2 regions of the Mesorhizobium sp. P5_C1 genome follow, and region 2 is predicted to be linked to the other one. Evidence: predicted binding sites of a transcription regulator. Region 2 holds the regulator's gene; the other holds the start of a gene.
The links. The regulator PhoB, encoded in region 2, activates phosphate uptake and scavenging genes when phosphate is short. The targets are predictions, from matches to a motif close to TGTCATNNANCTGTCAT.

Region 1 (4,621 bases), on a different contig from region 2:
GCCAATGCCGACGTGACTAGGGCCCTGAACGCCGGGGTGCGTGGCTATGTCCTCAAGGGCGTCGGGTCGCGCGCGCTCGCAGACATCCTGCACAGCGTGGCGGCCGGGGAAAGCTATCTTTCGCCGACGCTGTCAGCCCGCCTGCTTTCGGACCTCCAATCCCTGCAGCCGACCGACGGCATAGTGGACCGGCTGCGGCAACTCACCGAGCGACAGGCAGAAATTCTGCGACTGGTGGCGGAGGGCCTGAGCAACAAGGAAGTTGCCTTGCGGCTGGAGCTGCAGGAGAAGACCGTCAAGCATCACATGACCGGCGTGCTGTCGAAGCTCAATGTGCGAAACCGCACCGAAGCAGCCTTGATGATGCGTGAGTCGCGCGACCGGGACCGGAACCATTCGTAGAGGCTTCGGCCATCCCGAGCGCGGCTCACCGTTTCACGGAAATGCCGAACAGCTCTATCAGGCGCGCTTTAAGTCTTTGTCGTTGCCTCTGCTTCTGGGCGACACACATCAGCCGGAAACCGGGTGGCAAAAGAGAGGTCACCTCCGCCGGGGGCGGCGGAGGTGACGTGTGAAGCCGGCCGTTGCCTGTTGGCCAACTTCACAACGCTTTGAGGCGGCTGACATCCGCCGGCGTGGCTCCGCGATCGATGATCGTGCGCCCGAGCGAATCCTCCATCCTGAAACGGCCATTCTCGATCTTTTCCATTATGCCGTCGGGATGCTGAACCGTGATCGTCTTGCCCTCCACGTCGACCTCGTCACCGGTCTTGGCGTTGACATGGCGACCGTTGCCATTTTCGTTCTGCCCCTGGTCGGATTTGGAGTTGCCGCTGGCGGTTCCGCTATTTCCTTTGCCGTTTCCGTCGCCGGCGCCGTTGTTTCCGTTACCGCTGCTATTGCCGCTGTTTCCGTTACCGTTACCGCCGCTATTGCCACTGTTGCCGTTTCCATTGCCGCCGCTGTTGCCACCGTTTCCGCCGCCGCCTCCACCATTACCACCGCCACCGCCACCGCCACCGCCATTGCCGCCGCCACCCTTGCCGGCCTGTGCGCTAGCGGCGTGGATTCCAGGAGCGGAGCCGTGGAGGTCAATCTGATAGGGAGCGATGGTCAGCGCCAGCGCGGCCGCCGATCTGAGCGCCAGCCGGCAACAACGGGTCGTGATCGATCTATGCATGGTGATCTCCGTCGATTGAGCTGGCGTGCCACCGTCGACGTTGGAGTTGCACCAGCATCGCCGAAAGAAAAGATACCCGAAAGCCGTATCCGACCGTTGCGCTTGTCACCCAGGACCTTTGCAAGCGCAAGATTGGACTAAAGTCCCAAGCTTGTGCTAATATATACCTTGTATGGACGGCGGCGACCGCCATCGCCGACTGGAAGCTGGCTTACCTGATGCCGCCGAACATCAAGTCACCTCCGCCGGGGGCGGCGGAGGTGACTTGTCAAACTGGTCGTTCCCCGGTTGACCTGCCTCACAGGGCCTTCTGCTTCACAAGGCCCGAAGTCGACTGATGTCGTTTGCCGTCGCCGGACGCTCGACAATCGTGCGGCCGACTGCATCCTTCATCTGGAAACGGCCGTTCTCGATCTCTTCCGTGATGCCGTCGGGATGCTCGACCTCGATCTTGTTGCCGTCTACTTCGACCTTGTCACCGGTTTTCGCGTTGACGTGATCTCCATCGTCGTCGTGACCCTTGCCGACCCCGGAATTGCCGGCTGCGCCGTGATCGTCGCCGGCACCATTGTCTCCGCCAGCGTTTCCGTTTCCGTTGCTGCTGTTGCCGCTCGCGCCACTCCCGCCGCTGCCGTTTCCGCCGCCACCTCCACCGCCACTGCCATGTCCGCCATCCTTGGCATGCGCGCTTGCGGCAACGATGCCGGGACCAGAGCTGTGGAAAGCGAGTTGATAGGGGGCGATGGCCAGCGCCAGTGCCGAGGTCGCCCTCAGCGCCAGCCAGCAACAGCGGCTCGCAATCGATCTGCGCATCCTAGTCTCCTCATCGATCAGGCAGGCGGATTTCACCGCCGGCGTTTTCGCAAGGGACCCACCATCGCCGACATGGCGGCCTCGCGTAACCGGCCCACGACCGATGCGGTGCCGCCAAGGGACCTTTGCCGGACCTGACAAGGGACCTTTGTCCCAGTGTTACATGCTGCTCGCAGAGTGCTTAGCCGACGTCTCAGAATGCTGTCGCGGCTGAAAGGCTTTTGATGTCACGAAAATGTGATCAGGTGACTATAAGGGGGTTGAAGAGGCAACACGCTCCAGCCACCCGCAAAGCCAGAGGCAAGCCAGATGACCGAACATCGCTCCCCCGACGCCAAATTCCGCACCAGCCTGCTCGAAGAAAACGCCGGACCGGCCACCAATCCCACCGACAACCGCACCATGGGCGAGATCATCGCCGCGCGGTTCTCGCGCCGTGGTTTCCTGAAAGGCTCGCTGGCCGTCTCGGCGATCGCCGCCACCGTCAGCCCGCTGGCGCTGGTCAGCGCCGACCAGGCCCGGGCCGCCGAAGGCTCCGCCTTCGCGTTCGACGAGCTGGAGGCCGGCATCGACGACAAGCACCATGTCGCGCCGGGCTACGATGCCGATGTGCTGTTGCGCTGGGGCGATCCGGTGTTTGCCGATTCGCCGGAGTTCGACCCGACCAAGCAATCGGCGCAGGCGCAGGCGAAACAGTTCGGCTACAACAACGACTATGTCGGCTACATCGCGATCGACGGTTCGGCCGAACACGGCCTGCTGGTCGTCAACCACGAATACACCAACCCGCATCTGATGTTCCCGGGCATCGTCAAGATCGTCGASAAGGACGGCAAGAAGTCGGCCGACGTCGCGCCGCTCAGCAAGGAACAGGTCGATGTCGAGATGGCGGCGCATGGCGGTACCATCGTCGAGATCCGCAAGGACGGCGGCAAATGGCAAGTCGTGCGCGACGGCAGGCTCAACCGCCGCATTACTTCCAACACCGAAATGGCGCTGTCCGGCCCGGTTGCCGGCCATGACCGCGTCAAGACTAATGCCGACCCGTCCGGCACGAAGGTTTTGGGCACCTTCAACAATTGCGCCGGCGGCGTCACGCCGTGGGGCACCTATGTGATGGCCGAGGAGAACATCCACGGCTATTTCTCCGGCGAATTGCCCGAGGGCCACAAGGAAGCCGCCAACTACAAGCGCCTCGGCATTCCCGAAGGCGCCTATGAATGGGCGGCGCACTATGACCGCTTCGACCTGGCCAAGGAGCCGAACGAGGCCAACCGCTTCGGCTGGATCGTCGAGGTCGATGTCAACGATCCGACCTCGACGCCGAGGAAGCGCACCGCTATGGGCCGCTTCAAGCACGAGGGCGCCGAATCGATCGTCGCCAAGGATGGCCGTGTCGTCTTCTATCTCGGCGACGACGAGCGCTTCGACTATGCCTACAAGTTCGTCACCAGCGGTAAGTTCAATCCCAATGACCTCGCGGCGAACAAGGATCTGCTCGACGACGGCACGCTGCATGTCGCCAAGTTCGTCGAAGACGGCTCCGTCGAATGGCTGCCGATCGTCTTCGGCCAGGGACCGTTGACCGCCGAAAACGGCTTTGCAAGCCAGGCCGACGTGCTGATCGAGACACGACGCGCCGCCGACCTGCTCGGCGCCACCAAGATGGACCGCCCAGAGGACATCCAGCCCAATGCCGTCAACGGCAAGGTCTATGTCATGCTGACCAACAATTCGAAGCGCAAGGCAGACCAGGTCGATGCCGCCAACCCGCGCGCCGAAAACGCTTTCGGCCACATCATCGAGATCGCCGAGGACGGCGGCGATTTCACTGCCACCAAGGGCAAGTGGGAAGTGCTTTTGAAATGCGGCGATCCGGCGGTGGCCGATGTCGGCGCCACCTTCTCGACGGCGACGACGGCCAATGGCTGGTTCGGCATGCCCGACAATTGCGCGGTCGATTCAGCCGGACGCCTGTGGGTCGCCACCGACGGCCAGAGCCCAAAGACCACCGGCCGCACCGATGGACTGTGGGCGGTCGACACCGAAGGCTCGGCGCGGGCAACCTCGAAACTGTTCTTCCGCGTGCCGATCGGCGCCGAAATGTGTGGTCCGCTGTTCGCCCCTGACGATCAGACCGCCTTTGTCGCCGTCCAGCATCCGGGTGACGGCGGCGAGGACTGGGAAGCGTTCGGCCGCCCATCCTACTATGAGGACCTGTCGACGCGCTGGCCCGACTTCAAGCCCGACATGCCGGTGCGGCCGGCGGTCGTCGCCATCACCAGACAGGGCGGCGGCAAGATCGCGGTATAATATCAAGCACCGCAATCTCAGGGAGGGGTTTCGGCGAGCCGAAGCCCCTCCTTTTTTGCGTCAATCATTCAAGCCACGGGAAAGATTGGCAATTTGCACATGGAGCCCTAGGTCTTTACCAGGAGATTGCCATGCCGAAGTCCGTTTATGACCGTGGCCTGCTCAAACCTGCCGAAGTCGCCACCTTGCAACGTGTGTTCGACGAAGCCTGCCGGCGCCGCGAAGCGCATCCCGAATCGGCCGAGGCTCGCGAACTGGCTCTCACCCTGCTGGCGCTGCACAATGCCGGCATGGTGGAAGAGGACATGCTGATCG
Region 2 (5,775 bases):
ATCATCATCGGCCTTTTCGTCTACGAACTGATGGTCCGGCCGATGGGGCATTTCTCGGCGATCGCCRGCGCTGTCGCGCTTGCTATCCTGGTCATCCCGGTCGTCGTTCGCACCACCGAGGACATGCTCAACCTGGTGCCGAACGCGTTGCGCGAGGCCGGCACCGCGATCGGCGCGCCGCGCTGGGTGGTCATCAAGTCGGTCGCTTACCGCGCCGCCCTTTCCGGCATCGTCACCGGCATATTGCTGTCGATCGCCCGTATCTCCGGCGAGACGGCGCCACTACTCTTTACGGCGCTCAACAACCAGTTCTGGTCGAGCAATCTCAACGCGCCGATGGCCAGCCTGCCTGTGACCATCTTCCAGTTCGCTCTCAGCCCTTACGAGGAATGGCAGCAACTGGCCTGGACCGGTGCACTCATCATCACATTGACGGTTCTCGCGCTCAGCATCTTTGCTCGCAGCCTGACCGGACGCAGAGAGGACAAATGAGCCAGATGTTGTCTCCAGACATGACGATCGCCGCCGAGGCAATTGCCGGCAAGGCCAAGATCGAGGTCAAGAACCTCAACTTCTACTACGGCCAGAGCAAGGCGCTGAAGGACATCACGCTGTCGCTGCCCGAGCGCAGCGTCACCGCCTTCATCGGACCTTCGGGCTGCGGGAAGTCGACGCTGCTGCGCGTCTTCAACCGCATCTACGAGCTCTATCCCAAGCAGACCGCCGAGGGCCAGGTGCTGCTCGACGGCCAGAACGTTCTCGACCGCTCGCAGGACCTTAACCTGCTGCGGACCAAGATCGGGATGGTGTTTCAGAAGCCAACGCCGTTCCCGATGTCGATCTATGAAAACATCGCCTTCGGCGTCAGGCTCTACGAGAAGATCAGCAAGTCCGAGATGGACGGCCGTGTCGAGCAGGCGCTGAAGCGCGCCGCACTGTGGACCGAAGTCAAGGACAAGCTCAACGCCAGCGGCCTCAGCCTCTCCGGCGGCCAGCAGCAGCGACTCTGCATCGCCCGCACCGTGGCGGTGAAGCCGGAAGTCATCCTGCTCGACGAGCCGGCCTCTGCGCTTGACCCGCTGTCGACCGCCAAGATCGAAGAGCTGATCGACGAGTTGCAAGCCGACTACACGATCGTCATCGTCACCCACAACATGCAGCAGGCGGCGCGCGTGTCGAAGCAGACGGCCTTCATGTATCTGGGCGAACTGGTCGAGTTCGACCGCACCGAGAAGATCTTCACGTCGCCCCGCGAGAAGCGCACGCAGGACTACATCACCGGCCGCTTCGGCTGAGCTCAGGCATACGAGGACTAAGATCATGGGCGAACACACAGTCGCTTCTTTCGACGAGGATCTCGGACAGATCAGCAGGCTGATCCGCGACATGGGCGACCTCGCCGGCTCGATGGTCGGCGGCGCCACCAAGGCGCTGTTGAATTCCGACAACGCCCTGGCGCAGCGCGTCGTCTCCGACGATGCGATCATGGACGCGCGCCAGCGCGAGCTCGACGACCGCGCCATCACACTGATCGCCAAGCGTCAGCCGATGGCCGACGATCTGCGTCATGTCGTCGGTTCGATCCGCATGGCCGGCGACCTCGAGCGCATTGGCGACCTTGCCAAGAACATCGCCAAGCGCGTCGGCACCGTCGGCCTCAGCGTCACCCCGCGCGACCTGTCGCACTCCATCGACGCAATGGCGCAGCTGGTGCTGATCCAGGTGCAGGGCGTCATCGAGGAATATACGGCGCGCGACGCCGCGGCGCTGGCGAAGCTGCGCGCCGACGACGAGCGCATCGACGTCAAGTACACCTCGGTGTTCCGCGAACTCCTGACCTACATGATGGAAGACCCGCGCAACATCACCGCCTGCACGCATCTTTTGTTCTGCGCCAAGAACCTCGAACGCATCGGCGATCACGTCACCAACATCGCGGAAAATGCGTATTATGTTTTGACCGGTACGCAGCTGCCCGCCAATCGTCCGAAGCAGGACGAGACGGCGATGTCCGCGCCGGCGGCATGACGGCAGGGGTGACCAGTCGATGATCGCGCCACGCATCATGGTGGTGGAGGACGAGGAGCCGCTTGGCGTGCTCCTGCGCTACAATCTCGAGTCCGAGGGATACCAGGTCGAGGTGGTGACGCGCGGCGACGAGGCCGAAATCCGCCTCCAGGAAAACGTGCCTGACCTGCTGGTGCTCGACTGGATGGTGCCAGCAGTGTCCGGCATCGAACTCTGTCGCCGGCTAAGAATGCGTCCCGAGACCGAGCGGCTGCCGATCATCATGCTGACCGCGCGTGGCGAGGAAAGCGATCGTGTGCGCGGCCTCTCGACCGGCGCCGACGACTATCTGGTCAAGCCGTTCTCGACGCCCGAGTTCATGGCTAGGGTCAAGGCGCTGTTGCGCCGCGCCAAGCCGGAAGTGCTGTCCAGCGTGCTCAAGGTCGGCGACATCGTGCTCGATCGTGAATCGCACAGGGTCTATCGCAAGAAGAGCGAGATCCGGCTCGGACCGACCGAATTCCGCCTGCTCGAATTCATGATGCGCCATCCCGGCCGCGTGTTCTCGCGCAGCCAGCTGCTCGACAATGTCTGGGGCGAGACGATCTACATCGACGAACGCACGGTCGACGTGCATGTCGGCCGGCTGCGCAAGGCGGTCAACAATGGCCGCATGCCCGATGTCATCCGCACCATTCGTGGGGCGGGCTACGCAATCCGGGAAGATTAGGGATCTGCTGATATTCAGGTGATGCCGGCCTGCGAACGGCAGTCTCCTGCGCTTCCGGTACTCACGGATCCAAATGTCCGCTCCGTTCCGGTTCTCGGAACCCGCCATTCTCGACTCGGCCTAACCTGAATCTCAACGCATCCCGGCGCGTTATTCACGCAACGTTCTTGCCACCGAGGCCGGATCTCGCCTGCGTGCCGGGCGCGAAAATCTCCTGGTCTACGAAGGTCAGTGCCCGTGTGGCGCAGCCTTCGCGGATCAGTGGCAGTTCGTTCGGTTCGGTGTCGAAGGAAATCGATTGCGAATGCTGGCCGCCGGCGGTCTGGGCAATCGCCTCGCGCAATGCCGGCTCGATCAGGTCGAAGGCGGCGGCGCTGACGCCGACCATGGCGACGGGCGCCGGGTCGATCAGCGCGAACAGGCTGCCGAGACCGTAGCCGAGTGCCTCGCCGGCCTTGCGATAGGCCTCGCGCTCGGGTCCATCCCTCTCGCGGGCCGCGGTCGCCAGCGCGCGCATGTCGGCATCACTGACATCGGCGACCGGTTCCGCGTCCTCACTCATCTGCCTTGCGTTGCGCCAGATGGCGTAGTTGCCGGCATAGGCCTCGACGCAGCCGCGCCGCCCGCAGCGGCACAGCGCGCCGTGCGGCCGATGGATCATATGGCCGAACTCGCCGCCCGAGGAATGAGTGCCGGTGAACAGCTCGCCCTTCAGCACCAGGCCCATGCCGATGCCGTGCGACAACAGGATGGCGATGAAGTCGTCGCGGTAGCGCTCGGGGTCGCGCCAGCGCAACGCTATCGCCATCATATTGCAGTCGTTCTCCATGGTGGCGGGGATGCCGAACTCGTCCTCGAGTATGTCGGCGAAGGCGATATCGGTGTGCGGCGTGATCGGCGACCACAGCATGGCGCGGGCACGCGTGTCAGTGATGCCCTGGATCGCCAGCGCGATGCGGGCGACACTGCGGACGTCGAGGTCGGGGTCTTCGAGACGACGCCGTACGATGGCAACGCATTCACCGACCAGCGCGTCGCGCGACATGGTCAGCGTGTCCAGCCGGCGCTGTTCCTCGGCGATCACCTGGCCGGCATAGTCGATGACGGCGACCGAGAGGAAGTTCAGCGACAGCACCACGGTCATCACCGCCGCCGCTTCCGGATTGAGGCCGAGGCCGACCTGCGGCCGGCCCCGTTTGAGCGAGCCGGCCTCGCTCGGCTTGCTCTCAGTCAGGATGCCTTCGCCGATGAGGTCGGAGGAGATCGCCGATATGGTCGAATGGCTGAGGCCCGTGGTCGCGGCGATCTCGGTGCGGGACGGCTGTCCGGCGCGGCGCACGGCCGCAATCACCATCGCCCGGTTGCGGCGGCGCAGATCGTCGTGGCGGATTCCGACCGACATGCTTTTTCACATCCTCCCGGTCGCTGCAGCCTTTCGTGCCTCCCGAAGGCCATCAGCGAAGCCTGAAAGCGCGACGCGCTTCAGGTACTTGTTCCTGCACGTGTCGTTGCCCCAAAACCGCTGCGCACTTTTGGGGCGACATGCGCCAAGCCAAATTCTGGCAGAACCCTACCATCATGTCATTATTTATTCCGGAGCTCGAAAAAAACTCGGAGAGACGTCAAAATCCATCAGAATCGATGTTGACAGCGTTCGGGCGTTGGATCACTATTTTTTCGAGGCTCGAAAAAATAGAGCCTCTGTGCCGGCCTACGGGTCAGTTTGGTCGCGCCATACGCGGCGCAGGGAGGATATTATGAAAAAATTCACAGCCGCCATCCTGGCGGGTGTCGCCATGTCGCTGACGCTGGTGTCGGTCGCGCAGGCGAAGGACAAGGTCATCGGCGTTTCGTGGTCCAACTTCCAGGAAGAGCGTTGGAAGACCGACGAAGCGGCGATGAAGAAGGCCATCGAGGCGGCTGGTGACAAATACATTTCCGCTGATGCGCAGTCCAATCCGGGCAAGCAGCTCACCGACGTCGAGAGCCTGATTTCGCAGGGCGCCAACGCGCTGATCATCCTGGCGCAGGATGCCTCGGCCATCGGCCCGGCGGTGCAGAAGGCATTGGACGAAGGCATTCCGGTCGTCGGCTATGACCGGCTGATCGAGAACAAGAACGTGTTCTACCTGACCTTCGACAACAAGGAAGTCGGCCGCATGCAGGCCCGCGAAGTGTTCAAGGTCAAGCCGGAAGGCAACTACGTCTTCATCAAGGGCTCGGGCGCCGATCCGAATGCCGATTTCCTGTTCGCCGGCTCCATGGAAGTGCTCAAGTCAGCCATCGACAGCGGCAAGATCAAGAATGTCGGCGAAGCCTATACGGATGGCTGGCTGCCCGCCAATGCCCAGAAGAACATGGAACAGTTCCTCACCGCCAACGACAACAAGGTCGATGCCGTGGTGGCAGCCAATGACGGCACCGCCGGCGGCGTCGTCGCCGCGCTGACGGCGCAAGGGCTGGCAGGATCGGTTCCGGTGTCCGGCCAGGACGGCGACCATGCCGCACTGAACCGCGTCGCACTCGGCACACAGACCGTGTCGGTGTGGAAGGACGCACGCGAACTCGGCAAGAACGCTGCCGAAATCGCCTCGCAGCTGGCCGCTGGCACTGCCCTGGACAAGATCCCGAACGCCGTGAAGTTCACGACGCCCGGCGGCAACGAGACCAACTCGCTGTTCCTGACGCCGATCGCGATCACCAAGGACAATCTCAACGTCGTCATCGACGCCGGCTGGATCAAGAAGGACGAAGTCTGTGCAGGCGTCGCCGCCGGCACCGTCGCGGCCTGCAACTAAAACCGAACGGGATCCCGGTTCGATCTCAGCGCCGCGGCCCCTGGGCCGCGGCGTTTCTCAAGGGGCATTCCGCTTCAAATGATCGCGGAAAGCAAATAGCATCGTGTTTCCGGCATCCGCGCCAGACGGCAAACCGGTGGGAGGACTTCATGACCGACACGGCCTCTAACACGCCTGCCGCGAATACGCCCGCAGACCGGGCGCGTGCGTCCGAATTGAGCGCCGTCGGACGCTTCCTCA

Region 1: a site for PhoB is predicted at 2,219-2,235, ahead of ACXJ7R_RS07610 (PhoX family protein). Genes of this name have one in related genera too.

Annotation. Positions count from the first base shown of each region.
Region 1 is NZ_JBFULQ010000059.1:537-5,157, forward strand. It holds gene ACXJ7R_RS07595 (response regulator) at 1-402, shown strand, start outside; gene ACXJ7R_RS07600 (hypothetical protein) at 602-1,180, opposite strand; gene ACXJ7R_RS07605 (hypothetical protein) at 1,496-1,993, opposite strand; gene ACXJ7R_RS07610 (PhoX family protein) at 2,303-4,306, shown strand; gene ACXJ7R_RS07615 (hypothetical protein) at 4,438-4,621, shown strand, end outside.
Region 2 is NZ_JBFULQ010000082.1:6,633-12,407, reverse strand. It holds gene pstA (phosphate ABC transporter permease PstA) at 1-492, shown strand, start outside; gene pstB (phosphate ABC transporter ATP-binding protein PstB) at 489-1,295, shown strand; gene phoU (phosphate signaling complex protein PhoU) at 1,321-2,028, shown strand; gene phoB (phosphate regulon transcriptional regulator PhoB) at 2,048-2,737, shown strand; gene ACXJ7R_RS09600 (ROK family protein) at 2,892-4,139, opposite strand; gene xylF (D-xylose ABC transporter substrate-binding protein) at 4,495-5,535, shown strand; gene ACXJ7R_RS09590 (sugar ABC transporter permease) at 5,685-5,775, shown strand, end outside.